DNA from 4 places in the Mesorhizobium sp. WSM1386 genome. Region 3 is predicted to be linked to each of the others. Evidence: riboswitches for the same ligand, from Rfam matches in the RefSeq annotation. Region 3 holds a riboswitch; each other region holds the start of a gene.
The links. A riboswitch is a leader RNA that binds a small molecule or an ion and turns the genes downstream of it on or off. The one in region 3 is predicted to bind cobalamin.
Positions count from the first base shown of each region.

Region 1: another riboswitch for cobalamin. It lies ahead of AC0NIH_RS17120 (DUF1636 family protein); the one in region 3 lies ahead of metE (5-methyltetrahydropteroyltriglutamate--homocysteine S-methyltransferase).
Region 2: another riboswitch for cobalamin. It lies ahead of AC0NIH_RS01825 (aromatic ring-hydroxylating oxygenase subunit alpha); the one in region 3 lies ahead of metE (5-methyltetrahydropteroyltriglutamate--homocysteine S-methyltransferase).
Region 4: another riboswitch for cobalamin. It lies ahead of bluB (5,6-dimethylbenzimidazole synthase); the one in region 3 lies ahead of metE (5-methyltetrahydropteroyltriglutamate--homocysteine S-methyltransferase).

Region 1 covers NZ_CM148373.1:3,477,753-3,485,367, forward strand. The annotation lists gene AC0NIH_RS17100 (precorrin-8X methylmutase) at 1-236, opposite strand, end outside; gene cobG (precorrin-3B synthase) at 239-1,732, opposite strand; gene AC0NIH_RS17110 (cobaltochelatase subunit CobN) at 1,729-5,382, opposite strand; gene cobW (cobalamin biosynthesis protein CobW) at 5,399-6,451, opposite strand; gene AC0NIH_RS17120 (DUF1636 family protein) at 6,454-6,882, opposite strand; cobalamin riboswitch at 6,923-7,129, opposite strand; gene AC0NIH_RS17125 (winged helix-turn-helix domain-containing protein) at 7,159-7,615, opposite strand, start outside.
Region 2 covers NZ_CM148373.1:387,226-394,840, reverse strand. The annotation lists gene AC0NIH_RS01830 (FAD-binding oxidoreductase) at 1-216, opposite strand, end outside; gene AC0NIH_RS01825 (aromatic ring-hydroxylating oxygenase subunit alpha) at 274-1,521, opposite strand; cobalamin riboswitch at 1,636-1,837, opposite strand; gene AC0NIH_RS01820 (DUF680 domain-containing protein) at 2,330-2,545, shown strand; gene AC0NIH_RS01815 (DUF680 domain-containing protein) at 2,617-2,814, shown strand; gene AC0NIH_RS01810 (DUF680 domain-containing protein) at 2,880-3,086, shown strand; gene AC0NIH_RS01805 (DUF680 domain-containing protein) at 3,140-3,385, shown strand; gene AC0NIH_RS01800 (ABC transporter ATP-binding protein) at 3,459-4,571, opposite strand; gene bglA (beta-galactosidase BglA) at 4,598-6,262, opposite strand; gene AC0NIH_RS01790 (carbohydrate ABC transporter permease) at 6,267-7,421, opposite strand; gene AC0NIH_RS01785 (carbohydrate ABC transporter permease) at 7,423-7,615, opposite strand, start outside.
Region 3 covers NZ_CM148373.1:6,431,459-6,439,073, forward strand. The annotation lists gene metK (methionine adenosyltransferase) at 40-1,215, shown strand; partial or broken gene AC0NIH_RS31375 (adenosine kinase) at 1,324-2,315, shown strand; cobalamin riboswitch at 2,701-2,899, shown strand; partial or broken gene metE (5-methyltetrahydropteroyltriglutamate--homocysteine S-methyltransferase) at 2,990-5,360, shown strand; gene AC0NIH_RS31385 (IS481 family transposase) at 5,467-6,654, opposite strand; gene AC0NIH_RS31390 (transposase) at 6,995-7,501, shown strand; partial or broken gene tnpB (IS66 family insertion sequence element accessory protein TnpB) at 7,552-7,615, shown strand, end outside.
Region 4 covers NZ_CM148373.1:5,525,006-5,532,620, reverse strand. The annotation lists gene AC0NIH_RS27195 (DUF1344 domain-containing protein) at 1-177, opposite strand, end outside; gene aroC (chorismate synthase) at 361-1,461, shown strand; gene ribB (3,4-dihydroxy-2-butanone-4-phosphate synthase) at 1,557-2,657, shown strand; gene AC0NIH_RS27180 (MFS transporter) at 2,708-3,931, opposite strand; gene AC0NIH_RS27175 (TetR/AcrR family transcriptional regulator) at 4,053-4,661, shown strand; gene AC0NIH_RS27170 (hypothetical protein) at 4,751-5,734, shown strand; partial or broken gene bluB (5,6-dimethylbenzimidazole synthase) at 5,821-6,480, opposite strand; cobalamin riboswitch at 6,529-6,708, opposite strand; gene AC0NIH_RS27160 (histone deacetylase family protein) at 6,830-7,615, shown strand, end outside.

The DNA.
Region 1 (7,615 bases), 3.0 Mb from region 3:
TCCGCGTCGCAGAAGATCGGCGCGCCGGCCGCCAGAGCGGTGCGGGCGGCGGCAACGAAATCGGGGGAGAAAACGAAATGGCTGGATGCTTCGACCTGGCCGCAGGCATGGATCATGCGGATGGCGACATCGGCCTCGGCTTCCGAGAAGCGGGAAAGGTCGGCCTCGGCGCGAATGATGGCGAAGGAGCGCTCGTAGATCGCCGTGCCGTCGTGAATGTAGTCGTGGGCGGCCATGCTCATTTCCGTTTTTTAGTTTGGGCCTGTCGGTAAGCCTCGGCGATGCCGGCCGGCCCGAGCCTTGTCAGGCAAGCGGCGGCGGTCTCGCCCTGAAATCGTGCGCTGCGGATCACTGCGGCGACGCGACTGAAACCACGCGCGGCGTCATAGCCCGGCCTGTACCCGGCAGGAAGGGCCTTTGCCGTCGCGTTCACGACAAGTCCGGCTCCATTTTCGCCGCCGACGATCGTCAGCGCCGCCGGGCCGGGATGCGCGCAGCCCTTGGCGCAGCCGGAAATGTGCAGCGTGAAGTCGAGGATGTCGGCGTTTTCGGCGGCGATCGTCCCGGCTATGTCGCGCGTGGCGATGCGGCCGGAACCGCAGGCCGGGGTGCCGGGGCAAGCCGCGATGCGCGTGCGCGGATCGGTGGGGGAGGTGACGAAGCCGAGGGCGGCGGCTGTGTCTTGAAGGGGCTGGTTGGCGGCCGGTGGCTGGCCGAGGAAGAGCAAAGCGCGGCCTGGGGCGAGGTGGATTTCGGTGGTGCCGAGGGAGAGGGCGCTTTGGGCGAGGGCGATGATTTTGTCCGCCGGCATGCTGCCGTAGGGGAGGGCTATGCCGAGGGTGAAAATGTCGCCGGCCAAAGGGAAAAGGCCGATAGGTTTGCGCGAGGCGCCCCCCTCTGTCCTGCCGGACATCTCCCCCTCTAGGGGGGAGATTACGCTGTCACCGATGGTTTCGCCAATCTCCGGTCTTGTTAAGGAAAAGCCGGCGCCCGAACTGCCAATCTCCCCCTTTGTGGGGGAGATGTCCGGCAGGACAGAGGGGGGCGCCTCGCGCAAACTTGTCAAGCATAGCCAGCCTGCCAGAGACACCAACTGCCTCTCCGACAAATCCCTTGCGTGAGCCTCACGGCCTTTCTCGGCCACCATTCTTAGCGCGGCAACGGCAATGTCGCGCGCTGAGTCGTCTCTCACCGTGGCGAGCAGCCTCGCATTCTGTCCATCGCCCGCGACAGACATCTGCCACTGGATTCCCGGATCGGCTCGCACCGCCTTCAGCCGCACATCAGCTGTCACTGCATCCATCGACAGCTGCCCGCCGCCGTCCACGATGACCGAAACCTTCGGCCCTAGCCGTTGCGTCAACCCAGCCTCATCGACCGCCACCCTGATCCGCTCAGCCATAGGCCGCGGATCGGCGATCTCCTGCGGATCGATGCCCGCCAGCGGTCCCGTCTCGACCGGCACGCCTGTGCGCACCGCAATGCCCAGCGCATCGACCTCCGCTGCCAGCAGCGCGGCGCTGTCCGCCGTTAGCCCGCGTATTTGCAGGCTGCCGCGCGCGGTCACCTCCATGATGCCGTTGCCGTGTCGCAGGGCGGATTCGGCCAGGCCGATCAAAAGCTTCGGCGACAGGCCTCCAGCAACCGGGTTGAGCCGCACCAATAGCCCGTCGCCGGTCAGCATCGGCGCCGACAGAGCCGGACAGGCACCACGGCGCGAGAAAGCGTTCATGCCGCCACCCCGAGCGCTTCCGCCTCGGCAATGAGTGCGGCGAGGTCGTCGTCGACGGAGTTGCGCAGCGGATGCCAGAGGCCTCGCCGGCGCGCCGAGAGAAAACGCTCGGCAATGATTTTCGCGGCCGCCGGGTTTTCGCGCAGGATGAAGGCGCGAACTTCGGCGTCGCCGACATAGGCGTCGTGCACGGCCTCGATCAGCGCGCCCGATATGGCATGGGTGGTCTCGGCAAAACCGACCAGCCGATCGACCGTCTCGGCGAATTCGGAGGCGCCGCGCGGGCCGTGGCGCATCTGGCCGGCGATGAAACGCGCATTGACGGCGCGAGCGCGCACCACCCGCGACACGGCCTCACCAACCGAGCGTGGCTTCGGCTTTTGCGGATCCGTGGTGTCGAGCACGATGACGTCGGCATTCCTGCCGAGCGCTGCGAGGGCTGCCGAAAATCCACCGATGAAGGCGACGTCGGCGGAGCCTTCGAGGATGTCGCGGCCGGGGTCGTCGCCGGTGTGGACGAGAAGGTCGGCCTCGGCGATGCGGCCCTCGAAAGCGCCGGGCGCGGAGACGCCTTCGCCGCCGGCACCGCCATAGGCATGCGAGGTGGCGTCGAGATAGGCGCGGCCGATCTCCTCGCGCGCGCTCCAGTCGCCGCTCGACAGCAGATCCTCGACGCCGGCGCCGTAAGTGCCGGGCGAGGTGCCGAAGATGCGCGGGCTGATCTTGCCGTCGGCGCGGGTTTTGGCTGCGAGCGGGTTTTCCGCATCCTCCTCGTCGCGGCCGGCGACGGCATTGGCGGCGGCATCGATTAGCGCGATCTGGGTCGGGAACATGTCGCGGAACAGGCCCGATATGCGCCAGGTGACATCGACGCGTGGCCTGCCGAGCGTGGCCGGCGGCAACACCTCGATGCCGGTGATGCGGCCGGTGGCAGCATCCCATTGCGGGCGGCAGCCCATCAATGCCAGACCTTGAGCAATCTCTTCGCCGCCGGTGCGCAGCGAGGCCGAGCCCCAGAGGTCGATGACCAGCGAGCGCGGCCAGTCGCCATGCGACTGCATGTAGCCGCGCACCACTTCTTCCGCCGCAGCCTTGCCCAGATCATAGGCGGTCGGCGTCGGCATGGTGCGCGGATCCGACGTGAACAGGTTACGGCCGGTGGGCAGCACGTCGGAACGGCCCCGCGCCGGCGCGCCGGCCGGACCGGCCTTGACGTGGCGGCCATCGAGCGCGGCGAGCAGCGCCGCCTTCTCGGCCTCGGCACTTTGGCGGCGCATGGCGTCGGGCTCCTCCTCGGGCGCACGGCCATAGACATGCAACCCGTCCTTGATGGCAAAATCCTTGAGATCGCAAAGCCAGGCGTCGATGCGGCGCAGCGCTTCGTCGGGTGCGTCGGTCCTGGCGACGCCGGCTTCCGAGGCGAGGCCGGTTTTCTGCGCGGTCTCGACGATCAGCTTGACCAGACGATCGCGGCGGCGGCGGTCGAGGCCATCGGCCTGGGCGTATTCGTCGACCAGCCGTTCAAGCTTGTGCTGGTTTTCGTCGAGCCCGGCACCGGTCAGCGGCGGCGGCAGATGGCCAAGCGTGACGGCGGCGATGCGCCGCTTGGCCTGCGCTGCCTCGCCGGGATTGGAGACGATGAAGGGATAGATGACAGGCAGCGGACCGGTGACGATCTCGGGAAAGCAGTTTTGCGAAAGCGCGACGGTTTTGCCCGGCAGCCATTCCAGCGTGCCATGGGCGCCGACATGGATAAGGGCATGGACGCCGAGCGACTTGCGCAGCCAGAGGCCAAAGGCGAGGAGCGCATGGCGGGGCGGGAGCGTCGGGTCGTGATAGTCGGCGCGGCGGTCGGCGGAGCGGCCGCGATCGGGGGCGAGGGCTACGGTGATGTTGCCGAAGGTGGCGGCGCGGAAGGGGAAGTGGGCGGCGGCCTTTTGTGAAGATTGGAGCGAGGCGCCCCCCTCTGTCCTGCCGGACATCTCCCCCTCAAGGGGGGAGATTGGCAGTTTAGTCGCCGGCTCTCCCTTTACAAGATCGGAGATTGGCGAAGGCGGAGATGGGAGCGCAATCTCCCCCCTAGAGGGGGAGATGTCCGGCAGGACAGAGGGGGGCGCCTCACGCAAGCCTCTCCCTTCGGCTTTTCCCCATGCAGCCTCTACCGCGGCAATTGCCGCGGTTGGCAGGCTCTTCGAGAAGTCCAGATATTCCTCCAGCCCCAGCCCATCCTCGCCCCGCTCCAGCAAACCCAGCAACTCACGCGGCGTCTCAGGAATCCCCTCAACCCCATAACCCTGCTCCTTCAGGTCGTGCAGCATGGCCAGCACGCTGGAGGGCACGTCGAGGCCGACGGCGTAGCCGGTGCGGCCGGGGGCGCTTGGATAGTCCGGGATGAGGATCGCCAGTTTGCGGGTCGTGCTGGGCGTTTGCTGCAGCTTGATGAAAGCCGCAACGCGGTCCGCGACTTGGGCGACACGATCCGGTTCCGGCCGATTGGCGAAAGCGCGATGACCAAGTGCCGGATCGGTCTCGCTCTCGCCCTTGAAGGAAATGGCGCCGGCCAGGATGCGGCCGTCGAGTTCGGGCAGCACGACGTGCATGGCGAGGTCGGCGGGCGCCAAGCCGCGCTGGTTGTTTTCCCACACGTCGCGGCGGGTGGTGGCGACGATGACCTGGAAGACGGGCACGCCGGCGCGGTCGAACAGGGTTTCGACGCCGGGTTCGGCACCGGAGGCAAAGGCGGTCGCGGCGATGATGGCGGCAGGTTTCAGCGTGGCGAGCGCGGTTTCCACGAAGGCCAGGGATGCCGGGTCCTTGAGGCTGGAGACGAAGATCGGGACGGGGGTTATGCCGCGTTGGGTGAGTGCTTCGAAAAGGGCATCGATCGGCGCGACATCGGCGGCTAGCAGCATCGAGCGGTAGAAGAGGATGGGGATGACTGGCGTGGCGTTTCCCTCCCCCTCGAGGGGAGGGTGGCCCGCAGGGCCGGGTGGGGTCGGTACGACCGGGGGCGACGTTTCCTTGAGTCGGCGCGCTCCGGAGAGGACCCCACCCCGGCCTGCGGCCGGACCCTCCCCTCGGGGGAGGGGGACGATGCCGCGTGTGGGCTCGTAGTAGCCGACTTTTGGAACTTCGACCGGCTCGGCAATTTCCGCATCCTGCCCAGCCAGCCCCGCCAGCCTCCGCATCAGCGCACTCATATTGGCCGGGCCGCCCTCGCGGAAATAGCCGAGCAGGCTATCCAACTCCTCGCGCGGCAGCGTCGAGGCTTTGATGAGGCGGAGATCCTCGTCGTGGCTCTCACCCGGCAGCAGCGCCAGTTTAATGCCGTGCGCGCGGGCGGTCGCGGCGAGCTGGTCGCAGCCGTAGCGCCACCAGTCGTGGCCGCCGAGGATGCGCACGAGGATGATCTTGGCATGGCGGGCGACGCTGTCGACCCAGAGGTCGACGGACATGGGATGACGCAGGTCGCGCAGTGCGGCGAGCCGCATCGAGGGCAAGCGGCCAGCATCGGCCTTCCACGCCTCCGCCAATCCGGCCAGATCGCTGTCGGTGAAGGACAGCGCCACGATATCCGCCGGCGTCTGCCGCAGGTCGACCGGCTCGGCGAGATCGTCGAGCGAGGCGGAAGTCGTGGTGAGGATGTGCATCGCGGCCTGTCCGAGATCAGCCGGCGAGTATGCGTTCGATCGCCGGGCGGTTCAGCCCCTTGAGACCGATGACGACGAGGCGCGAACGACGATCGTCCTCAGCCGTCCAGGCGCGGTCATAGTAATGATTGACGCGCGGCCCGACGGCTTGGAGCAAGAGCCGCATCGGCTTGCCGCCGACCTCGACGAAGCCTTTGACGCGCAGGACGTTTTCCTGTTCGGCGGCGTTGGCGACGCGCTTTGCCAGCTCGTCGGGATTGGCGATCGAGGGAATGTCGACGATGAAGGTGTCGAAGTCGTCATGCTCGTGGTCGAACGCACCGTCATGATGGGACTTGCGGTTCTCGATGTCGTCCTCGACTGCGAGACCGAGGCCGAGCAGCACGGAGGGATCGACCTTGCCATGCGAGGTCGGCACGATCTTCACGGCGCGGGCGGAGTGTTCGTTGATGATGGCGTTGGCGCGGGCTGAGCCTGCGGCGTCCATCAGGTCGCTCTTCGACAGGATGATCAGGTCGGCGCAGGCGATCTGGTCCTCGAACACTTCCTCGACCGGGTCGTCATGGTCGAGGCTCTCATCCTGAGCGCGCTGCGCCTGCAGCGCGTCCATGTCGTTGGCGACGCGGCCTTCGGCCAGCGCCGGGCCATCGACCACGGCGATGACGCCGTCGACCGTGACGCGGCTTTTCACCGTCGGCCACTGGAAGGCCTGGACCAGCGGCTTGGGCAGAGCCAGGCCCGAGGTCTCGATCAGGATGTGGTCGACCTTCGGCGTCAGCGCCAGGATCTGGTCGAGCGCCGGCACGAAATCGTCGGCGACGGTGCAGCAGATGCAGCCATTGGCCAATTCGACGATGTTTTCCTCCGGACAGGTGTCGATGCCGCAGCCCTTCAAAATCTCGCCGTCGATGCCGATGTCGCCGAACTCGTTGACGATGATGGCAATGCGTTTGCCGCCGGCGTTTTCCAGGAGATGGCGGACCAGTGTCGTCTTGCCCGCGCCGAGAAAGCCGGTGACGACGGTGCAGGGAACGCGAGAAAGGTTGGCGGACGAATCTGGAGCAGTCATGGTCAGTCCTTCAGCATGTCGAGAGGAGGGATGCGGGCAACGAGGCCACCCTTGAGGCTATCGGGCCGGCCACGCCACGGGATGAGGCCGTCGGTCGAAGTGGCGAAGAGCTTTGCGCCGGCGACAAGGTCGGCGCCGCTGGCCGTGGTCAGGTCGCCGATGACATAGCTCCAGCAGCCATCGCGCAGGATCGCGGCGCTCAGCCGGCGCTTGCAATTGCCGAGGCATTCGACGGTGCGGACGCAGATATCTTCGCCCGAGGCGGCGTTGCGCGTATCCTCAGCCAGCAGTTCGCCGGCGCGGGGATGGGCGTCGGAGCCGGTTTCGTCACGGCACGAGGCACAGATGATCACGGTGACGCCGGACAAGGCATCGCTGTCGGCGGACGAATTGTCCGCTGTGCCAGCCGAAAAACTGCTGTTCTGGTCCAAAAAACCGGGCTCCTTGCCCGGAAACCCGCCGGGCGATCGGATTATGTTGTCGCAGACGGCAGGTCTCCTGGCTCGCGGGTCATCGCCTTGGTTAGCCGCCTTCCCGGGAATTCCCAGTGGCTTTCGGCCTTGGCTCGTCGCTTACAGTTGCGGGGACAGCCGCGGATTTGAGATTTTTTCATCCCGCACCGCATTCCCTCTTAGCCCCTCTCATTGAAGAGAAGAGACCGTCTGGAGCGGATTTAGGCTGTTGCGGGCAGGACTGTCAACGCGGGCCTACGACATGGCGATGTCGGCAAGTGACGGTCCGAGGTCGCCAGCGGGCGTCACTTCCATGCGCTCAAGCCCGAGCCAGCCCTGCATTTGCTTCAATTCCTCGAAAAGCTGGGCGGCGGTTTCAGGCGGTGCGCCAGCTTCGGCATAGGCTGCGTGGACGCGTAGCACACTCGCCGGCCGATCGGCCTTGAGATCGACGCGCGCTACAATCCTGTCGCCGAGCAGGAACGGCAGGACGTAATAGCCGTATTGGCGCTTTTCGGCCGGCGTGTAGATCTCGATACGGTAGTGGAAATCGAACAGCCGCTCCGAGCGCGAGCGTTCGAAGACCACGGGATCGAACGGGGCCAGCAAGGCACGGGCGTCGATTTTCCTGGGCAGACGCGCATCCTTGTGCAGGTAAGCGGGCTTATCCCAGCCTTCGACGCGCACCGGCAGCAGCTCACCGAGTTCGACC
Region 2 (7,615 bases), 690 kb from region 3:
CGTGTAGGTGCGCATCAGCGGCCCGTCCGAAGTCGGCAGCTCCAGCGTCACGAACTGGCCCGGTTTGTAGCGGAACCAGGTCTGGTTGTCGGACCGGAAGGTGAAGGTCTTCACGTCGGGCGCCTCATCGCTGACGCCGATCACTTCCAGCACCTGGAGCCGGTCGTTCCACGGCGCCATCTGGTCGAGATGGCGATAGAGGCCGAGATCCGTCATCGCATTCATCCTCTGGTCCTTCTTGCCCGGCTCATGTCGTGTTTGGGCGACATGAGCTCACGCAACGCTGCGCAGCGCCGGCTTGCCGTCTTCGGCAAGGCGCGGACCGATGAAGCGGGCGTACCAGTCGACGAACTGGATGACGCCGCCCTCGTGCAACTCCGAATAGGGGCCGGGCTCATAGGCCGGCGACAGGATGCCGAAGGCGTTCTCCTCGACGATGCGGCGGTCCTGGTCGTTGGTCTCGGTCCACACATGGGTGAGTTCGGCGAGATCGTAGTCGACGCCCTCGACCGCATCCTTGTGGACCAGCCATTTGGTCGTCACGGCGGTTTCCGTGGCGCTGATCGGCAGCACGCGGAAGGTCACGGCATGGTCGATGAGGATATGGTTCCATGTCGTCGGGTAGTGATAGTGCATCAAGGTGCCGATGCGGTCGGCCGAGACGTTGTCGGAGAGGTTCTTCCTCACCGCCCGCTTGCCACTCATCGTGTAGCTGACGGCATCGCGCAGCAGCGGCGCGCGGGTGGCGCGATACTGTCCGGCCGGATCGATGCGGAACTTGCTCGGCAGGCCGGCCGCCTCGCATTTTGCCCAGTGCGCCAGCATCTCCGGATCGCTGTCGGCGCCCTGCACGCCGGTCACGGTCGGTGCTTCCGGGAACGTCTTGCACAATTCCGGGTGATTGCCCGCGCAATGATAGCACTCGCGGTTGTTTTCCCAGACGAGCTTCCAATTGCCCTTCTCGATGATCGTGCTCTCGAAGGCGATCTTCGCCTCGCCGAGCCGGTGCGGCTTGAGGTAGGGTTCGATTATCGCCCACATCGGCGCGAAGTCGGCCGGCTCCTTGCCCAGGCAGATGAAGATATAGCCGGCGACGCTTTCGCAGGCGACCGGCTTCAGCCCGAACTGGCTCTTGTCGAAACCCTCGGCCATCTGGCGGGCGAACAGCAGGCGGCCGTCCAGCTCATAGGTCCACTGGTGATAGGGACAGACCAGTTTGGCGGCCACGCCCTTCTCGGTGTTGCAGACGCGGCTGCCGCGGTGGCGGCAGGAATTGTGGAAGGCGTTGATCTTGCCCTGCTGATCGCGCACCAGCACGACCGGATAGTCGCCGATCTGCACGGTGATGAAGCTGCCTGGCTTGGGCAGCTCGCAATCATGGCCGATGAACAGCCAATCGCGATACCAGATCAGCTCCATGTCGAGCTTGAAGTAGTCCGGATCGGTGTAAAAGGGCTGTTCCAGCGAAAAGCCCTGTCTGCGGCTGTTCAAGAGCCTCAGCATGTCGTTGCGAGCATCCATGTCCTGTCCTCATATCCAAGGACTGAACTGGTGGTGATGGAGGAAGGATCGGACGCAGGCCGGCGCCAGCCGGGCATGCATCATCCGCCCCTTGACCGCCCACCGCGATCAGTCGAGTTCTAGCAATCTCGGGCTGGTTTCCGGGCTCTGGAGTCGTCCTTGCGGACCATCGCGACACCTTCCCAGGCTTTCGCCCAGTGGTCTCCCGTTGCGACTTGAACTCCACCACCGTTGCGGGGGCAGCGCCGGATTCTGACCGGCTTCCCAATTCTCCACTCCGTCGTCACGAAGCGGCACCTGAGATGGCGTGATCTAATCACGGCATGCATCGCGGCGTCGGCATGAAAACGACATCGCATCCATGCGGCGCGACACGCATGCAAGATCGTCCCTACAATGATCGCGACCGTTGCAGCCGGCTCGTTGCCAGCACCCCAAACGTTGTTTTTCGAGCCTTGGCCGGAGCCAAAAAAGGTTAACAGTTTCGAAAAGTGACTATTAGCGGAGTCTAAAATCGAACCGAACGGTTCGTTTCTGTTGACGGTGCGTGCAGGACGTTGTGAACGCTGGGCCTCCGACACAGTTGGTGATAGCTCCCTTGATCTTATCTAACCAATTGATATCAAAAAGAAAAACATTGATGTGGAAGCCGTTGGTACAATTTCAAGTGGTGGATTCATGGTCCACGCGGAACAACTTCGTGATTGGAAACGGCCATCTGGCTTTCCCACATCCGCCCTGTCCGAACGACGCGATTTCATCCCAAGACACGCCGCTAGACGGACGGAAAAATACTGGAGTACCCAAAATGAAAAAGATTGTTCTCACTGCCGCCGCCCTTCTGGCCATTTCCGGCAGCGCCTTCGCTGGTAGCGACCATTATAGTTCGGACCATTACGGTTCAAATGCGACCCCTGCAGCCACTGCCGTCGACAGCTCGTACACCGCTTCGGTCAAGAAGTCGGAACCGGCTGCTCAGACGCCTGTCCAGGGTGCCGACCACAACCTCTTCGGTAACCACTAACCGCCGGTTGACGGCTGCTTGCCCGCCGTCCTGGCGAACTCAAAAATTCATCAAAATTCAGGAGACTTGAAATGAAGAAGATCATCCTTGCTGCCGCCGCCGTCCTGGCCATTTCGGGCAGCGCTCTCGCCGGCAGCGACAACTATGGCGCCAACCAGCCTGCCGTGACTTCGACCGACAATTCGTACACGGCTTCGACCAAGAAGTCGGAACCGGCTGACCAGAAGCCTGTCGTCGGCGCCGACCACAACCTCTTCGGCAACAATTAAAGCCGACCCGACAATGGCGGGTTTGCCTGCCATGCCGTGGAATTCGAGACTTCAGGAGACTTGAAATGAAGAAGATCATCCTTGCTGCCGCTGCCGTCCTGGCCGTTTCCGGCAGCGCTTTTGCCGGCAGTGACAACTATGACTCCAATGGCGCCAACCAGCCTGCCGTGACTTCGACCGACAATTCGTACACGGCTTCGACCAAGAAGTCGGAACCGGCTGACCAGAAGCCTGTCGTCGGCGCCGACCGCAACCTCTTCGGCAACAACTAACAGCCGACCCGGCAGCGGCGGGTTTGCCCGCCGCTGCCTTCAGGAGACTTGAAATGAAGAAGATCATCCTTGCTGCCGCCGCCGTTCTGGCGATTTCCGGCAGCGCTTTCGCCGGCAGCGACAATTATGGCTCCAATGGCGCCAACCAGCCTGCCGTGACTTCGACCGATGTGGACGCTTCGCATACCGGTTCGATCCGCGACAGCGGCTCGCCTGTCTACAAGCTGCTCAATTCGTCGGGCAACGTGCAGAAGCCGGCCCCTCAGAGCAACGACCGGGACCACGTCGGCAATCACTAACAGTCGAAGTCGGTTTTAAGAATGAGCGGCGGGCATGGCCCGCCGTTTTTTGTCGTTGAGGTCGGCTTTTAGCTCAAGCCGCCTTTGCTTCCGCCTCGTGCAGCGCGAAGGACCGGCCATCCGCGTCGAAGATATGCAGGTCCTCGGCATTGGCGCTCAGCCGCAATGTCGAGCCGCGCTTGACCTCGACATTGCCGGGCAGCTTGGTCACCAGCGGCAGGTCGGCGCGGCCGATGTCGACATAGACCAGCTGGACCTCGCCGAGCTGTTCGACATAATCCACCGTGCCTTCGAACAGATAGTCCGTGCCGCTGGCGATGATCAGATCCTCTGGCCGCACGCCGAAGCTTACCGCCGCGCCCTTCGCCGAAGCCGGTGTCGCGATCGGCACCGTCGCCTTGCGGCCACCGACGTGGCTGACGACGGTCGGGTTTCCGGTCTTGTCGATGGTCGCCGGCAGGATGTTCATGGCCGGCGAGCCGATGAACTGGGCGACGAACAGATTGCCGGGCTTCTTGTAGAGCTCCATCGGCGTGCCGACCTGTTCGATATGGCCTTCCTTGAGCACGACGATGCGATCGGCCAGCGTCATGGCCTCGACCTGGTCATGGGTGACGTAGATCATGGTCGTGTTGGGCATCGATTCCTTGAGCTTGGCGATCTCGATGCGGGTGGCGACGCGGAGCGCCGCGTCAAGGTTCGACAGCGGCTCGTCGAACAGGAACACTTTCGGATTGCGCACGATGGCGCGGCCGATGGCGACGCGCTGGCGCTGGCCGCCCGACATCGCCTTGGGCAGCCGGTCGAGATATTTGGTCAGCTGCAGGATCTCCGCTGCCTGGCGCACGCGACGGTCGATCTCGGCCTTGTTCTCTTTGCCGATCTTCATCGAGAACGCCATGTTGTCGTAGACGGTCATGTGCGGATAGAGCGCGTAGGACTGGAACACCATGGCGATGCCCCGCTTCGACGGCGGCACGTCGTTGACCACCTCGCCATCGATCTTGAGCTCACCTGAGGTGATTTCCTCGAGCCCGGCTATGGAGCGCAGCAGGGTCGACTTGCCGCAGCCCGACGGACCCACGAAGACGATGAACTCGCCCGATCTGATATCGAGGTCGATGCCGTGGAGAATGTTGAGATTGCCGTAGGACTTCTTCACTTGCCTCAAATTGACATCGGCCATTGGTTCCTCCCAGTAATTCCTAAAATTCAGTCGATGCGTCCGAACCAGGCGCCGTAACCGCCGAGTTCGATCGAACCGGTGCTCGCCTGCCCGGAAAACCCGTGTCCCGGCAAAGGGTGCAGTGATCGGCCGCCAAGGTCAACCTTGGCCGGCTTGGCGCCAAGGTTGAAGACACAGACGATCTGCTCGTTGCCGGCCCGGCGGGTGAAGGCGACGGTGTCGCCCTGGCTTTCGATGAAGGTGATATCGCCCTTGGCCAGCGCGGGGTGGGCGCGCCGGAAGGTGAGAAAGCGCCGGTAGTGCTCGAGCAGGGAAGTCTCGTCGCCCTGCTGCACATTGACGGCCTGCGACAGGTGCTTGGCCGGCACTGGCAACCAGGGTTTTGCCTGGGAAAAGCCGCCGTTCTTGGCGTTGCCATCCCACACCATGGGCGTGCGGCAGCCGTCGCGGCCCTTGAACTCCGGCCAGAAGCGGATGCCGTAGGGATCCTGCAGATCCTCGAAGCGCAGTTCGGCCTCGCCGAGGCCCAGCTCTTCTCCCTGGTAGATGCAGACCGAGCCGCGCAGCGACATCAGCAATGCCGAGATCACCTTGAGATAGGCGGTCGGATCGGCTTCGCCAGCCGCCCAGCGCGAGGCCGGGCGCATCACGTCGTGGTTGGAGAACGCCCAGCACGACCAGCCGTCGGTTGCGACCTTGCCGAAGGTTTCCAGCACCGAACGGACCTTGGCGGCGCTGATCTTTTCCGGCGCCAGGAAGTCGAAGGAATAGCACATGTGCACCCGTTTGCCGCCGGCCGTATAGGCTGCCACCACGTCCAGCCCACGCTGCGAATCGCCGACTTCGCCGACAGCGGCGGTTGCCGGATACTCGTCGAGCAGGGCGCGGAAACGCTCGAGGAAACCGAGGTTCTCCGGCCGGCTCTTGTCGTAGATATGGTCCTGGTAGTTGTAGGGGTTGACCGCCGGTGCCGTCTGGTCGTTGCGCTCCTCGGGCGCCAGCGGCGGATTGTTTTCCAGGCCTTGGCTGTGGAAGTAGAAATTGATGGTGTCGAGCCTGAAGCCGTCGACGCCGCGCTCCAGCCAGAAACGGGTGACGTCGAGCAGGGCGTCCTGGACCTCGCGGCTGTGGAAGTTGAGATCGGGCTGCTCGGCCAGGAAATTATGCAGGTAATATTGCTGGCGGCTGGTGTCCCATTGCCAGGCCGATCCGCCGAAGATCGACAGCCAGTTGTTGGGCGGCGTGCCGTCGGGCTTGGCGTCCGCCCAGACATACCAGTCCGCCTTGGGATTGGTGCGGCTCGACCGGCTTTCCTTGAACCAGGGATGGATGTCTGCGGTGTGCGACAGCACCTCGTCGATCATCACCTTGAGACCCAGCCGGTGGGCTTCCGCCGTCAGCGCATCGAAATCGGCCAGCGTGCCGAACATCGGGTCGACATCGCAATAGTCCGAGACGTCGTAGCCGAAATCCTTCATCGGCGACGTGAAGAAAGGCGAAATCCAGATGGCGTCCGCACCGAGTGCGGCAATATAGGGCAGCCGCTGGATGATGCCCTTGAGGTCGCCAATGCCGTCGCCGTTCGAATCCTGGTAGCTGCGCGGATAGATCTGGTAGATCACCGCACCGCGCCACCAGTCGCGATCGATGGCGAGGTCAGGTTTCGAACTGGCTTTCAAAGCGGATTGCATGGTCTCAGCCTCCTTTCACCGAGCCGGCAAGCAGCCCGCGGACGAAATAGCGCTGCAGCGAGAAGAACACGATCAGCGGCACGATGATGGTCACGAATGCCGATGTCGTCAGGATCTCCCAATCGCCGCCGCGTGAACCAAGCAGCGCGTTGAGCTTGGCAGTCAGCACGATCTGGTCTGCTTCCGTACCGAGGAAAACCATTGCCACCAGAAGATCGTTCCATACCCACAGGAACTGGAAGATGGCAAACGAGGCCAGCACCGGGAACGACAGCGGCAACACGATCTTGACGAAGATCTCGAAATCGCTGGCGCCGTCGATGCGCGCCGATTCCATGATTTCGCGCGGCAGGCCGGCTATGTAGCTGCGCAGGAGGTAGATGGCGAAGGGCAGGCCGAAGCCGGTATGCGCCAGCCAGATGCCGAGATAGGTTTTCGACGGTACGCCGAAGAACGAGCCGACACCGTTGTAGAGTTTCAGCAGCGGGATCAGCGACATCTGCAGCGGCACCACCAAGAGGCCGATGATCACCGCGATCAGCAGCGCCCGGCCGGGAAAGCGCATCCAGGCCAGCGCATAGGCCGCGAAAGCCGCGATCAGGATCGGGATCACCGTCGCCGGGATGGTGACGGTCAGCGAGTTCATGAACGAGCGGCCGATGCCTTCCGAAAACAGCACGGACCGGTAGTTGTCGGTGGTGAATTTCGGCGGCGCCGACGAGGCGTAATAGAGGCGCTGGCCGCGGTCACCCTCGAAAGCCTTGGGCGAGGTCATGACGAAGCTGCCGTCGGCATTGACCTGCAGGGTCACGCCGTCGCCGAGATCGGCCGATGTGCCGGCCGCATATTGCGTCGGCGCCGCCGACTTGACGCCGAAGGCGCTGATGTCGCGCTTGGCGCCGTCGCCGAAGATGTTGCCGTCCAGAACGAACTTGCCGTCCTTCTGGACTTGCGCCGAGGCGGGCGGCAGGCGGCCGGCCTCGGTCTGGGTGGAACTGGCGAACGAATTCCACCAGCCCGAGGCGATGATCTGGTCCTTGTCACGCAGCGAGGAGACCAGGATGCCGAGCGTTGGAATGGTCCAGATCGTCACGAAGACCAGCACCGCGATGTGAACGCCGAAGCGGCTGGCGAAGGAATTTCCGGTCGCGACGGCCATCTCAGTGCCCTCCCGTCTCTTTGTTGGCCTGGCGGATATTCCAGACCATGATCGGGATGACCGCGATCATGATGATGATGGCTATCGTTGCGCCGCGGCCGAAATCGCCGCCGCCGCGGAACATCCAGTCGAACATAAGATTGGCTAGCACCTGACTGTTCCACTGGCCGTTGGTCATGGTCAGCACGATGTCG
Region 3 (7,615 bases):
TGTCACATCCGATTCCAACGTTTGAAGCGAGGACATTCTATGACCAGACAATTCGTGTTCTCTTCCGAATCCGTCGGTGCGGGACATCCCGACAAGATGGCCGACAATATCTCAGATGGCGTGCTTGATGCGATCCTTCGCAAGGATCCGAAGGCTCGTGTTGCTTGTGAAGCGTTGGTGAAGTCGGGGATGGTCGTTCTGGCTGGCGAGATCACCAGCCACGCGCAGATCGACTACAGCCAAGTTGCCCGCGATGTCATTTTGGACATTGGATATGACGACGATGCGATCGGCTTTGACGGCCGGCGTTGCGCCGTGATCTTGGCCTTGACCGAGCAGTCGCCTGACATCAGCCAGGGGGTCGACGAGGGACGAGGGCAGGATCTTGAGCAGGGAGCGGGGGATCAGGGCCTCATGTTCGGGTACGCGTGCAACGAGACCGAAACATTGATGCCGTTGCCAATCCAACTCGCTCACGATTTGACAAAAAAACAGGCAAAGGTGCGCCAAACCGGACGCCTTGGCTGGCTTCGCCCGGACGTTAAATCTCAAGTGTCCGTCCGCTACGAGGGTTTGCGCCCGGTAGCGCTTGATACCATAGTCCTGTCGACGCAGCATGACGAGGAGGTCTCACAAGCCACGGTGCGCGAAGCCGTGATTGAGGAGATCATAAGGCCGGTCTTGCCTCAGGACCTGGATACGACGGGGATAAGATTCCTGGTGAATCCAACAGGCCGGTTCGTGGTGGGTGGGCCGCGCGGCGATTGCGGGCTTACCGGCCGCAAGATCATCGTCGATTCCTACGGCGGCATGGGGCGTCATGGCGGCGGCGCCTTTTCGGGCAAGGACCCGTCCAAGGTCGATCGATCGGCCGCCTATGCGGCGCGGTACGTCGCAAAAAACGTCGTTGCCAGCGGACTTGCGGAGGTGTGCGAGGTTCAGCTTGCTTATGCGATCGGTGTGGCCGCGCCGGTCTCAGTCCTCGTCAATACATTCGGAACCGCAAAGATTGATGAAAAAAGGATCGAGCGCGCCGTCCTTGAGCTTTTCGATCTCCGGCCGAAAGGCATCATCAAGACGCTTGATCTCTTACGGCCGATTTACCGCAAGACCGCGACATACGGACACTTCGGCCGCGAAGAGCCGGAGTTCACCTGGGAAAAGACGGATAGAGCTGACGAGCTGTTGCGAGAGGCAGGACCGGCAGCTGCGTGATGCACGGGTATTGGATGCGTCGGCATATGGCGACCCCTCCACACTCGCCAAAAACAGGCCGGCCCCGGCGTGGCGAGAAGCCGGCTCTGGTTTTTGGCGGAGATATTGATGCCGGATTATGACGTGCTTTGCATCGGCAATGCCATTGTCGACATCATCGCCCAGTGCGAGGAGGAATTCCTCGAAACCAACGGCATCATCAAGGGCGCGATGAACCTCATCGATACCCACCGCGCCGAACTGCTCTACAGCCGCATGGGTCCGGCGATCGAAGCCTCCGGCGGCAGCGCCGGCAACACGGCGGCCGGCGTCGCCTCCTTCGGCGGCCGTGCCGCCTTCTTCGGCAAGGTTTCCAACGATGCGCTGGGCGAAATCTACGCGCATGACATCCATGCGCAGGGCGTCGCCTTCGACACCAAACCGCTCAAGGGCGAGCCGCCGACGGCCCGCTCGATGATCTTCGTCACCCCCGACGGCGAGCGCTCGATGAACACCTATCTCGGCGCCTGCGTCGAGCTCGGGCCGGAGGACGTCGAGGCCGACAAGGCGTCTGGCGCCAAGGTCACCTATTTCGAGGGCTATCTGTGGGATCCGCCGCGCGCCAAGGAAGCGATCCGGCAGACGGCCAGGCTGGCGCACGCGGCAAACCGCGAAGTGTCGATGACACTTTCGGATTCGTTCTGCGTCGACCGCTACCCCGACGAATTCCTCGAGTTGATGCGCTCGGGCACGGTCGATATCGTCTTTGCCAACAGCCACGAGATCAAGTCGCTCTACCAGACATCGTCGTTCGACGAGGCGCTGGCGCAGATCCGCAAGGATTGCCGGATCGCCGCCGTGACGCGGTCCGAGAAAGGCTCCGTCATCGTGCGCGGCGACGAGACCGTGGTCATCAAGGCCCCGCCATCAAGGAGCTGGTCGACACGACCGGCGCCGGCGACCTCTACGCCGCCGGCTTCCTGCATGGCTACACGCAAGGCCGCGACCTCAAGACCTGCGGCGACCTTGGCTCACTGGCGGCCGGATTGGTGATCCAGCAGATCGGCCCCAGGCCCCGGCAGAATTTGCGCCGCGAGGCTGAACAGGCGGGGCTGTTGTAGGGCAATATTTCGGCCACATATTGCCCACCCCTCCCCCTGTGCAGGCTGTCCAGACGAGCGCGTGTAAATCGAACGCGTACCAGTCCGAGAAGGAGGCCGGTTTTCTCTAAATTTCTGATTGTTGAGGCTCAGGAACACTGTCGCACTTCGGGCCAGTACTGCCGTCCGATCATGAATGGCCCACACGCGCCATTTTTTGACGAAGTCGTTTTGAGACGGGATCGTACAAAACGCAGATTCGGGAGCCAAAGTCTGCACACGCGAGAGTTCGCGCAGAGGCTCAGCTGGACGGCGACATGGAACTTGGAAACACGCCGCAGGCGAACAATTCACATAAGCACATAAACATTTCTTTATGCGTCATTGACAACAATGCGAGCGGCTGCGATTGTCGGCGTGTCGTGGTTCTTCGCAAGGCGTTGCCCCTGCGGAACTAAGAGGGAAGCCGGTGCAATGCCGGCGCTGCCCCCGCAACTGTAAGCGGCGAGCCAACCCACCAATGTCACTGGGGCGAACTGCCCCGGGAAGACGGGCAGAGGCTGTGACCCGCGAGCCAGGAGACCTGCCACGGTAACAACGTCCACGGGCGGGGTGTCTGGTGGCCGCGGCAGCTCGGCGTTGAGGCCGGACTGTCAGCGCCTTCCTTGTCCCCGCCCCAACCATCGGGGTATGGAATGAATGTCTCCCAGCAAGTTCCCACAGCAACGCTTGGCGTGCCGCGTATCGGTCGCCGGCGAGAACTGAAATTCGCGCTCGAAAGCTACTGGTCCGGAAAATCTTCTGCTACCAGCCTTCTGGCGACGGCAAAGGCGCTCCGTGCAGCCAGCTGGAACGAGCAGCACGACCGCGGCGTGTCAAAAATCCCGTCGAACGATTTCTCACTGTATGACCATGTGCTCGACACGGCAGCAATGGTCGGCGCCGTGCCAGCTCGTTACGGCTGGACGGGCGGCGAGGTCCCGCTTGACAACTACTTCGCGATGGCGCGCGGCACGCAAGGCGATAGCGCGGGTTGCGGACACGCCAGTCACGGGCATGCAGTTCAGGGGCAGCGCGTGACCGCAATGGAAATGACCAAATGGTTCGACACGAACTACCACTACATCGTGCCGGAACTGGCGGACGATCAGACATTCGCCCTCTCGTCGACCAAACCAGTCGATCACTTTCTGGAGGCAAAAGAGCTCGGCATCCATACACGCCCGGTCATCCTTGGACCGGTGACCTTCCTGAAGCTGGCGAAGTCTCCCGACCAGGGCTTTAATCCCATAGCGCTGCTACCGCGCCTGCTGCCGGTCTACGAGCAACTCCTGCAGAGGCTGGAGCTCTCGGGGGCCGACTGGGTGCAGATTGATGAGCCGGCGCTTGTGCTCGATCTCAACCCGAACGAACGAGCTGCCTTCAAATTCACCTACGGGCAGCTGTCTAAAGCCGCGCCCAAGTTAAAAATTATGCTGGCTACCTATTTCGGGCCGCTGGGAGACAATCTCGAGACCGCGCTTTCACTGCGCCTGGCGGGCCTACATCTCGACCTCGTGCGCGCTCCCGAGCAGTTGGAGACGGTTGGTCGGCTCGCACCAAAGGATCTGGTGCTCTCACTTGGCTTGATCGACGGCCGCAATGTCTGGCGTGCGAACCTGACTGCCATTCTCGACCGGATCAAGCCGGTCATTGCCGGCTGGCCGCTGGACCGCGTCGAAATTGCGCCTTCCTGCTCAATGCTTCATGTGCCGATGGACCTGCGAATGGAGACCGCGCTCGATGTAGACGTCCGTTCGTGGCTGGCATTCGCCGCCCAGAAGACTGAAGAGCTGCTCGTGCTGGCCCAAGCTTTGTCCGAAGGCAGGGAGGCCGTAGCAGGCGCCCTGAAAGCTTCTGCCGAGGCGGGCCGCCGCGCGCGCAATGTCGACAAAGGTCCATGATCCGCTCGTCCACGGGGGCGTTAGCAGCATTGACGGCGCCATGAAGCAACGAAAGAGCGCATTTGCCAAGCGCTCGAGAGTCCAGGCTGACGCACTCGGCTTGCCGCCGTTCCCGACGACCACCATCGGGTCCTTCCCGCAGACGCCCGAGGTGCGCAGGGCACGCTCCGCTCATGCTAATGGCCGACTGAGCTATATCGACTACCAGGCCTTTCTGAGGAAGGAGACCGAGGCGGCGGTCCGTTGGCAGGAAGAGATCGGGCTGGACGTGCTGGTACATGGCGAGTTCGAACGCAACGACATGGTGCAGCATTTCGGCGAGCAGTTGTCCGGCCTCGCCTTCACCCAGCATGGCTGGGTGCAAAGTTATGGGTCGCGGCTCGTGCGCCCTCCCATCATCTTCGGCGACGTATCGCGGCCCAATCCGACGACGGTCTTCTGGTGGCAATTTGCCCAGTCGCTGACGAAAAAGCCGGTGAAGGGCATGCTCACTGGTCCAGTGACGATTCTTAACTGGTCTTTTGTGCGCGACGACTTACCCCGCGCCGAGGTCTGCCGGCAGATCGCACTCGCGATCCGTGATGAAGTGGCCGACCTCGAAAGAGCTGGCGCCAGGGTGATCCAGACCGATGAGGCCGCGTTTCGCGAAGGTTTGCCCCTTCGGAAGTCCGATTGGAAACATTATCTCGGCTGGGCTGTCGAATGCTTCCGGCTCGCTTCGACGGGTGTAGAGGACGCGACCCAAATTCATACCCACATGTGCTATTCGGAGTTCAATGAGATCATCGACTCGATCGCTGAACTGGATGCGGACGTGATTTCAATCGAGACGTCGCGCTCCAAAATGGAACTGCTGGACGCCTTCACCAAGTCCAAATATCCGAACGAAATCGGTCCCGGCGTCTACGATATTCACTCACCACGTGTCCCGGAGATCGGCGAGATTTTGCATCTCGCCCAACTTGCTCGCGAGCGACTGTCGGACCGCCAACTGTGGGTGAATCCGGACTGCGGCCTCAAAACAAGGAAATGGGAAGAGGTCCGCCCTGCCCTCATCAACATGGTCGCTGCAGCATGCGCGCTGCGGGAGAAAGTGCAGGTGCAGGCCGCTGGGCTTCTGTGACCGGTAGCTTCGGTTGCACAATGGATGTCCCGGTCGCGGCCGACGTACGAACCCGGATCTCAGCGCCAACTTAAGGAGGGTCCGTTCCGGACACATAGGTTACGGTTTATACCGGAGACATGGGTAACACTTTTGGCCCGAAAGGGTTTTGGAGTGGTTCGAGCCTGCATGTCTCATCGTCGAAATATCCCAAATCATAGTCCATGAAGGTAGCCAGCCAGATATGGTCCTCGACCTGTTTGATGCCGACGGTCTGGCCGGCGAAGACGAGACTGAGATTGATCTTCTTGCGATTGTAGCAGATGCGGCCGCAGGTGGTGACGGTGACAGCCTTGTCGTGAAACGGATAGTCGAGGTCCGGCAGGCCGGTGTAGGGGCGCGTTGAGGGCGTGTAGCGCTCTGCCGGACGGTCCATGCCGAGTGCCTGATGCGGGCGTTCTGAGTTGAACTCGTCGATGAAGTCATCGAACCTGGCCTGCTGCTGAAGGAAATTGGCGCCTGCCGGTTTGGTGGCTTCCCTCTTCAGGGTGAGGTGCATGCGTTCATGGCGCCCGTTCTGCTGCGGGCAGCCCGGCTTGATGCGCTCGATGTCGATGCCCAGGCGCAGCCACCAGACCGACAGCTTGCTGAGGTTGAACAGCGCGTTGGGGCTGGCGAAGGGAACGCCATTGTCGGTCCTGATCGCGCTGGGCAGGCCGAACTCTTTGAAAACGCTTTCGAACACGGTGAAGGCAAAGGCTTCCTTGGTGGTCGACAGCGCCTCGCAGGCGATGAGATAGCGGCTGGCGAAGTCGGTGATGGTCAGGGGATAGCAATAACGTCGGTCGGCGAGCATGAACTCGCCCTTGTAGTCGGCACACCAAAGATCGTTGGGTCGATAGCCGTTTGAAAGCGGTGTCCCCGTCGCCCTGTTGCGCCTTCGCTTGCGGTGCTCGACCATGCCGTGCCGGTCGAGCACCGCATGCACTGTCGAGATCGCGGGCCGGTGCACATCGGGATACAGCCGGGCCAGCCGCTCGCGTATCTTCGGCGCCCCCCATGTCGGCTTATCTTGCTTCAGGCGCACAATCAGCTTCTCGATTTGAAACGGAAGCTGATTGGCGTGGCGATAGGGCCGGCGCGATCGATCCGTCAGCCCTTCAAGGCCGCTGTCATTGTAGCGCGTGAGGATCTTGTAGCCGGTCTTGCGCGAGATATCGAACTCCCGGCAAAGCACCGCCATCTTCTCGCCGTCCAGCAACCGGGCGACGAACTTCAGCCGCTCTTCCATGACGTTACACTCCTTCCAAGGCACCTTGCTCTCCTTGCAAAGGGCCGAAAGTGTAACCCATCTATCCGGAATGAACTGTCACCCATCTCTCGGGAAGGGCAGAGACCGACGCACCTTCCGTGCCTAACGTCGGGGGACTTGTGCTCCAATGATAATCACACCATTGCAAGTATACTCCTTATGGCAGGCATTGGCGCGCTTACGTACATCGTTGTGCGTGATACAAAGAACGGCATCCCGTTGGGTGATCAGCAAAGACACAAGTCAAAACCGAGCCTCTGCTCAGTATCCGTACGCTGGCGGCCGCCTATTAATGGGTATTTAGGATCAATAGTGTCCGCTTAAACTTAGTGGACGCTTAAGCATGAAATACCTGGCCATTGAGACGCCATCGACGGCAGAAGTTGATAAGACCGCAGCTCCGCCGCTGGCGGCGAGCGGGAACCGCAAGTGGGGTCGCCGCAGGTGGACGATCGAGCAGAAGCTGGCGATTGTGCGTGAGGTGCAGGCGACCGGTGATCCGGTGGCGATTGTGGCGCGGTGTCACGACATGAATGAGAACCACTTGTTCGCCCTAATGAGGCGAGCGCGTGAAGGGAGATTGATTGACCGATCCAACCGGCTGCCGATCGCGACTGCGCCGAACGCCTTCATCGACCTGGGCGTGATCAGTCCCGGTAAGCAGGATGGAGAGCTGGAAGCCCGCGCAACTGTGCGACCACGCTGTGAAGTCCGGGCCGCCGCTGGCCAGCCGATGCCTGCTGGTGGCCGGATGGAGATTGTCGGGGCCAATGGCCGGCGCGTGATCGTTGACCGGACCGTCGACGTAGGCGTTCTGATGCGGATCGTGCAGGGGCTGGAAAAGCTGTGATGGTTCCCATGGAAGGCGTGCGCGTGTGGCTGGCGACGGGCTATACAGACATGCGGTGCGGGTTCCCATCGCTTGCGCTGCGGGTGCAGGAAGTGCTCAAAATGAACCCACTTG
Region 4 (7,615 bases), 910 kb from region 3:
GCCGGGCTTCAGCGCGTCGAGATCGGTCTCGGCATTCAGCTTGTAGGATTTGCCGTCGTCCAGCGTCAGCGTCAGCGCGTCCTTGTCGATCTTCTTGATCAGGCCTTCGGTCTGGCCGGCGAAAGCAGCGGTGGAAAGCAGCAGCGTGGCGGCAACAGCGCCAATCAGGGTACGCATCATCGTCCTCTTTGGTCATTGCGCCGGCACGGTGGCGGCGGATCCTCAACGGCGAATGGAGCAGAGCAGAAACCAACCGAATGTGTCAAAACTAAATCCGCCGGATCACAGTTTGACCCCTGTGGAAAACGCCAATAGAAGGCAGGCTTCAACCGGCTCGGCTGCCGATCAGGGCACTTTTCCATGTCTCACAACACGTTCGGCCATCTTTTCCGTGTCACCACCTGGGGTGAAAGCCATGGCGCCGCACTCGGCTGTGTGGTGGACGGCTGCCCGCCCGGCATCCGCTTCACCCGGCTGGAGATCCAGGCCGAACTCGACAAGCGCCGGCCGGGCCAGTCGCGCTTCGTCACCCAGCGCCGCGAACCCGACGAGGTGAAGGTGCTGTCGGGTTTCGTCCTCGACGAGGACGGCGAGACCATGATCACCACCGGCACGCCGGTCTCGATGCTGATCGAAAATGTCGATCAGCGTTCGAAGGACTATGGCGAAATCGCCCGCCAGTACCGGCCTGGCCATGCCGACTACACCTATGACGTCAAATACGGCATACGCGACTATCGTGGCGGCGGTCGGTCCTCGGCCCGCGAGACGGCCGCGCGCGTGGCGGCCGGCGCGCTCGCCCGCAAGGTGGTGCCAGGGATGGTGGTGCGCGGTGCGCTGGTGTCGATGGGTGAAAAGTCCATCGATCGCGCCAACTGGAACTGGAACTTCATTGGCGATGCGGAAAATCCGTTCTTCACGCCCGATCCCGCTTCCGTTCCCGTCTTTACCCAGTATCTCGACGGTATCCGCAAGGCCGGTTCCTCGGTCGGCGCGGTGATCGAGATCGTCGCCGACGGCGTTCCGCCAGGGCTCGGCGCGCCGATCTATGCCAAGCTCGACCAGGACATTGCGTCGGGTCTGATGTCGATCAACGCCGTCAAGGGCGTCGAGATCGGCAACGGCTTCGAGGCCGCCCGCATCACCGGCGAAAAGAATGCCGACGAGATGCGCATGGGCAATGACGGCAAGCCGGTGTTCCTGTCCAACAATGCCGGCGGTATCCTTGGCGGCATCTCGACGGGCCAGGCGATCATTGCCCGCTTCGCCGTCAAGCCGACTTCGTCGATCCTGACGCCGCGAAAGTCGATCGACAAGGACGGCAACGATGTCGAGGTGATGACCAAGGGCCGCCACGATCCCTGCGTCGGCATCCGCGCCGTGCCGATAGGCGAGGCGATGGTAGCCTGCGCCATCGCCGATCATTATCTGCGCCATCGGGGACAGACGGGAAGGGAGTAGGCAGTAGGCAGTAGGGAATAGGCAGTAGGCCTTTTTTTCTTTCCCCTACTGCCCTATTGCCTACTCCCTATTCCCGCGAGCAAAGCGAGCACTCCATGCCTTACGACCAGAAGAAGATCGTCGAAGCCCTGCGTGCCTTCGAACGCGGCGAGATCGTCGTCGTCATGGACGATGACGGGCGCGAGAACGAGGGCGACCTGATCGTCGCCGCCGTTCATTGCACGCCGGAGAAGATGGCCTTCATCGTGCGCAACACCTCCGGCATCGTCTGCACGCCGATGCCGCGCGAGGAAGCCAAGCGCCTCAACCTGCAGCCGATGGTCGCCGACAATGATTCGGCCCACACCACCGCCTTCACCGTTAGCGTCGATTTCAAGCACGGCACCACGACGGGCATTTCGGCTGACGACCGCACGCTGACCGTCCGCAACCTCGCCAACGGCAATGTGGGCGCTTCCGATTTCGTCCGCCCCGGCCACATTTTTCCGCTGATCGCGCGCGAAGGCGGCGTGCTGATGCGCTCCGGCCATACCGAAGCGGCAGTCGACCTGTGCAAGCTCGCCGGCCTGCCGCCGATCGGTGTGATCTCGGAACTGGTCAATGACGACGGCACCGTCAAGCGCGGTCCGCAGGTCGCGGCCTTTGCCGAGGAGCATGGTCTCAAGCAGGTGTCGGTCGCCGATCTCATCGCTTATCGGCAACGCAAGGAAACACTGGTCGAACGCGTGGCCTGCTCGGAGATCGACACACTCGGCGGCAAGGCGCAGGTCTTCACCTACACACTGCCCTGGGATTCCATGCATCATGTCGCAATCGTCTTCGGCGACATTCGCGATGGGGAAGAGGTGCCGGTGCGGCTGCATTCCGAGGATGTGGTGACCGACGTCTTCGGCACAAGCCACCGGCTGGACGCCATCATGAAGACGATGGGCGAGCGCAAGCGCGGCGTCATCGTCTATCTGCGTGAGGGCTCTGTCGGCGTCGCGCACCAGGAGCGCAAGCGCCCGGCGAGCGGCGAGCGCGAGGACCATGAGGAGGCCCGCCGCCGCGAGAATGAATGGCGCGAAATTGGCCTTGGCGCACAGATCCTCAAGGATCTCGGCATTTCCTCGATCAATTTGATCGCTTCGCGCGAGCGCCACTATGTCGGCCTCGAAGGTTTTGGCATCCATATCGCCAAGACCGAAATCATCTGAACTGCCGGTGATGATAGCGCCCGGTCCGTTCAAACCGGGCGCTTCGTGGATCATTCAGCAGGAACGACCGCCGCTTCGCATCCATCCAGTTCGCAATTGTGGGTGGCCAAGCTGCGCTGGCCGAGCAGCACCGTGACCAGTGCAATGGCGCCTGATGCCACCGAAACCCAGAACCCGTTCTGGGCGCCGAACGCATCCACCACCGCGCCGGCGGCGAACGACCCCAGCGCCATGCCGATGCCGATGCCTGTCATCACCCAGGTGATCCCCTCGGTCAGCATCGCTTCCGGCACATGCCGTTCGATCAGGCCGAACGCCGTGATGAAGGTCGGCGAGATCGCGACGCCGCTGATGAAGACGGTCAGCGCCAGCAGCGGCACGCTGTCGGCGGTGAGCGGCAGCAGCGTGCCGAGCGCGACCAGGGCGACCGCAATGGCAAGTTGGCGTTGCAGCGGCGCCTTGAGGTTGAACGCGCCGACGACGATGCCCAGCGCGAACGATCCCAGCGCATAGACGCCGATGACCAGGCTCGCGGCACCCGGCTGGCCGAGTTCCCTGGTGATCGCCACGGTGCTCACTTCCGTCGTGGCGAACGTCGCGCCGATGAAGATCAGGGCGAAGGTGATGATCTGCACCGGCCGCAGGCGGATCGCCGAACCGCTGGAGCCATTGGCTACCGGTCGCACTTTCGGCTCGGTCGAGCGCTGCAGGATGAAGGCCATCGATCCGACGGCGAGAAAGAACGTGCTCGCCAGCATGCCCGCCTCCGGGAACAGGCCGGCACTGAGGCCCACCGACAGGGATGCTCCGGCGATATAGACCAACTCGTCCGCCGCCGATTCGAAGGCGAACGCGGTGTTCATCTGAGGCCGGCCCCGGAAAATCTCGGTCCAGCGCGCCCGCACCATTGCCGGCATGCTGGGCATGGCTGCCGCCAGCAGCGCCGACACGAACAGCGTCCATATAGGCCAGTCCTGATTGGCGGACGCAATCAGTATGATGAAAGCGAGCACGGAGATGATGGTGGTGGGCACGACAATTGGGGTCTGGCCAAGACGGTCCACCAGCCTTGATATTTGCGGCGCCAGGAAAGCGTTGGCCAACGCGAATGTCGCCGAGACGGCGCCCGCCAGCCAGTACTCGCCGCGTGTCTGCGACAACATCGCCACGATGCCGATCGGAGCCATGGCAATCGGCAGGCGCGCCATGAAGCCGGCAGTTGCAAAGCCCTTGGCGCCAGGGGCGCGAAAGATTTCCGAATAGGGGTTCTGCATGATCCTGTTCCTCGACAAAGGACAATTCGACAATTACATACGAAGCGTATGAGTGTTAGATAGACCATACGTCGCGTATGTCAATTGGCATACGAGACGTATGTGAATGGGGCCAGACGGAATGCACAGACCTCGCAAGGAGATGATCGCGCAGACGCGTGCCAAGCTGATCGCCGCGGCCCGCCAGGCTTTCGGCACCATCGGTTACGCCGAGGCCTCCATGGATGATTTCACCGCGTCGGCCGGGCTGACGCGCGGCGCCCTCTATCATCACTTCGGCGACAAGAAGGGACTGCTGGAGGCGGTTATCGCCGAAATCGACGCCGAGATGGCGGCTCGGGTGAATGAGGTCGCATCGAGAGCGCCGAACCGCTGGCAACACTTCGTCGACGAGTGCACGACCTATATCGAAATGGCGTTGGAGCCGGAGATCCAGCGTATCATGTTCCGCGACGGTCCGGCCGTGCTGGGCGATCCGGCACAATGGTCGAATGCCAATGCCTGCGTCGGTTCAATGACCGATCATCTGACCGCGCTGCAGGGGGAGGGAGTGGTCGTCCCGAGCGTCGACCCCGAGACCGCCGCACGGCTGATCAACGGCGCCAGCAGCCAGGCGGCGCAGCGGATCGCCAATTCGAACGATCCCGAAGCGACATCGAGGAAGGTGGTGGCGGCGTTTAAGCAACTGCTCGAAGGCCTGCTCAGGAAACCGGGTTCGCAGCCGAACTGACATCCCGTCCGCGGTCCGGGATCCGCCCGCGATTGACAATCTTCGGGTTGAGCGCATCCTTCCCAGCCATCTCTGAGGGGATTCGGGGCATGTGGGATTTCGATATCGGCAGGTCGGTGTCCATCATGATGCGGACCTGGCCCTTCATTGTCTTTCGCATGGTCGTCTATTTCGGTATCACGCTGGCCTACATCATGGCGACCGGCACCGGTGCCTCGGTCGGCTATGGCGTCGGCCATATCTCCACAGATCCCGACGGGCCGATGTCCTTTGCCCTATGGGGCGGCGTGGTTGGCTTCGGCGTCGTCTCGATCGCCGTCTACTGGATCCGGGAATACATCCTCTACGTCGTCAAGGCCGGCCATATCGCCGTCATGGTCCATCTGATCGACGGCCAGGACGTCCCCGGCGGCCAGAACCAGATCGCCTATGCCAGGCAAGTCGTGACCGAGCGGTTCGCCGAGGCCAACATCCTTTTCGTCGTCGACCAGCTGGTCAAGGGCGCCATTCGCACCGTCACCGGCCTGCTCGGAGGCATCGCCGCCTTCCTGCCGATTCCGGGCCTGAGCGGTCTTGTCTCCTTCATCAACACGGTGATCCGCCTTTCGCTGACCTATGTCGACGAGATCATCCTCGGCTATAATATCCGCATCAATTCGTCCTCGCCCTTCGAGACGGCCCGGCAAGGCGTGGTGCTCTATTCCCAGAACGGCAAGACCATGGTCAAGAACGCCGTCTGGCTGGCGGTGATCATGTGGGGCGTGTCCTTCGTCATCTTCCTGTTGATGCTGGCTCCTGCCGCCGCAATTCTCTTCATCATACCGGGGCAACTGGCTGGTTGGGCCTTCGTGCTCGCCATCATCTTTGCCTGGGCGTTCAAGGCGGCTTTCATCGAGCCTTTCGCCATCGCCTGCCTGATGCAGGTCTATTTCAAGACCATCGCCGGCCAGGTGCCCGATCCCGCCTGGGACGCCCGGCTCGCCGAGGCATCGTCGAAATTCAGGGAACTCAAGGACAAGGCGCTGGCCTCCTCCGGCGGCTCGCGCTGGGACACGGCCGGCGCGACACGCTGATCGGCGGGGCTTACCGCCACCGCATCGACGGCGTTGAGGCGCGCCACCGTCGATTTGAGCCGCATCTCGCCTTGGCCGCAAAAAGTCTCGCTCATGATCAGTTCGGGCAACGGTAGGCGTCGGCCCCAGCCATGCGTTTCAAGGTCCGGTTTGGGCGCAAATTCGGAGACCCGACCGACGCAGAGATAGGCGACCGGCGTTACGTGATCGGGAATGGACAACAGGCTTTTCAGCGCCCCGGCCTCGATGATGCTGACCCAGCCGACGCCGACGCCCTCGGCGCGCGCGGCCAGCCAGAAATTCTGCACCGCGCAGACCGTGCTGTAGAGGTCCATTTCCGGATTGTGCCAGCGTCCCAGCGGTGAGCCCTGCGAGCGTTGTCGGTCACAGGTGATGCAGATGTTGAGCGCGCTTTCGCAGATGCCTTCCAGCTTGAGCTTGCGGTAGAGCGCCTGCCTTTCCTCTTCGATGGCCGGCAATTCCTGCTCGCGCGCGGCCAAGAACAGGTCGCGCACCTCCGCTCGTCGTGCGGCATCGCGAATGACGATGAAGTTCCATGGCTGCATGAAGCCGACCGACGGCGCGTGATGGGCGGCAAGCAGCAGCCGCGCCAGCACCTCGTCGTCGAGCGCGTCGGGCAGGAAGTGGCTGCGCACGTCACGCCGCGTGAACATGGCGCGGTAGACCGCGTCGCGCGCCATCTGGTCAAATCCGTCGCTACCAGGAGCGGTCATGTGTTCCGGCATCGCTTGTCCCCTTGCGATTGCTATCGATGCCAGCCGCCTGACCATGCGGATGACGATGTCTGCCAGGCCGGTCTTCTGGCTTGGGATCAACCCGCGTCCGGCGCCTTCCCGTCATCGACAGTGGCATTCACCGGCGCGGTCCCCCTCACAGCGTTGGGCACGCCACGGAATTCAACCGTGTTCCCGATTCTCCCGCTTGCGGCGGGCACCAGGCAGTGCCGGCGACCTTACGCCGAACCGCTGAGGGCGCCAATCCCCGCAGCGACGCCAATGGACGCAGGCGTGATTTTCCCCAGCGATCGAGCCGCGATGCATGGCCATCGCGGCGCCGGGGCACTAGATAGGGAGCATGGCCACTCGTCTCTACACGCATCCGATCTTCCTCGAACACATCACGCCGCCTGGCCACCCCGAGCGGCCGGATCGCTTGCGCGCCATCGAGCGCGTGCTCGACGACGAGGCCTTTGCCGCGCTCGATCGTGTCACGGCGCCGGAAGGTGACGAGGCCACCATCCTCTACGCGCATCCCGCCGATTTCGTCGCCCGCGTGCGCGCCGCCATCCCTGACCAAGGCATCGCCCGCATCGATGCCGACACCACCGCCAGCCCGAAGAGTTGGCAAGCGGCGATCGCGGCGATCGGCGCCGCCAATGCCGCCGTCGACGATGTCTTTGAGGGCCGCGCCGACAATGTCTTCGTCGCAGCGCGGCCTCCCGGCCACCATGCCGAAAAAACCACGGCCATGGGCTTCTGCCTCTTCAACACGGCGGCCATCGCCGCGCGTTATGCGCAGAAGAAGCATGGCATCGAGCGCGTGGCGGTCGTCGACTGGGACGTGCATCACGGCAACGGCACGCAGGACATTTTCTGGGATGATCCCTCGGTGCTCTACTGCTCGACGCATCAGATGCCGCTCTACCCCGGCACCGGCGCGAAGGACGAGACCGGCGCCGGCAATATCGTCAACGCGCCGCTGGCGCCGCAGACCGGCAGTGAGGTGTTTCGCGATGCCTTCCTGTCGCGCGTGCTGCCGGCGCTCGACAATTTCGCGCCGGAATTGATCGTCATTTCCGCAGGCTTCGATGCGCACCACCGCGACCCGCTGGCCGAGATCAACCTGACCGAGGACGATTTC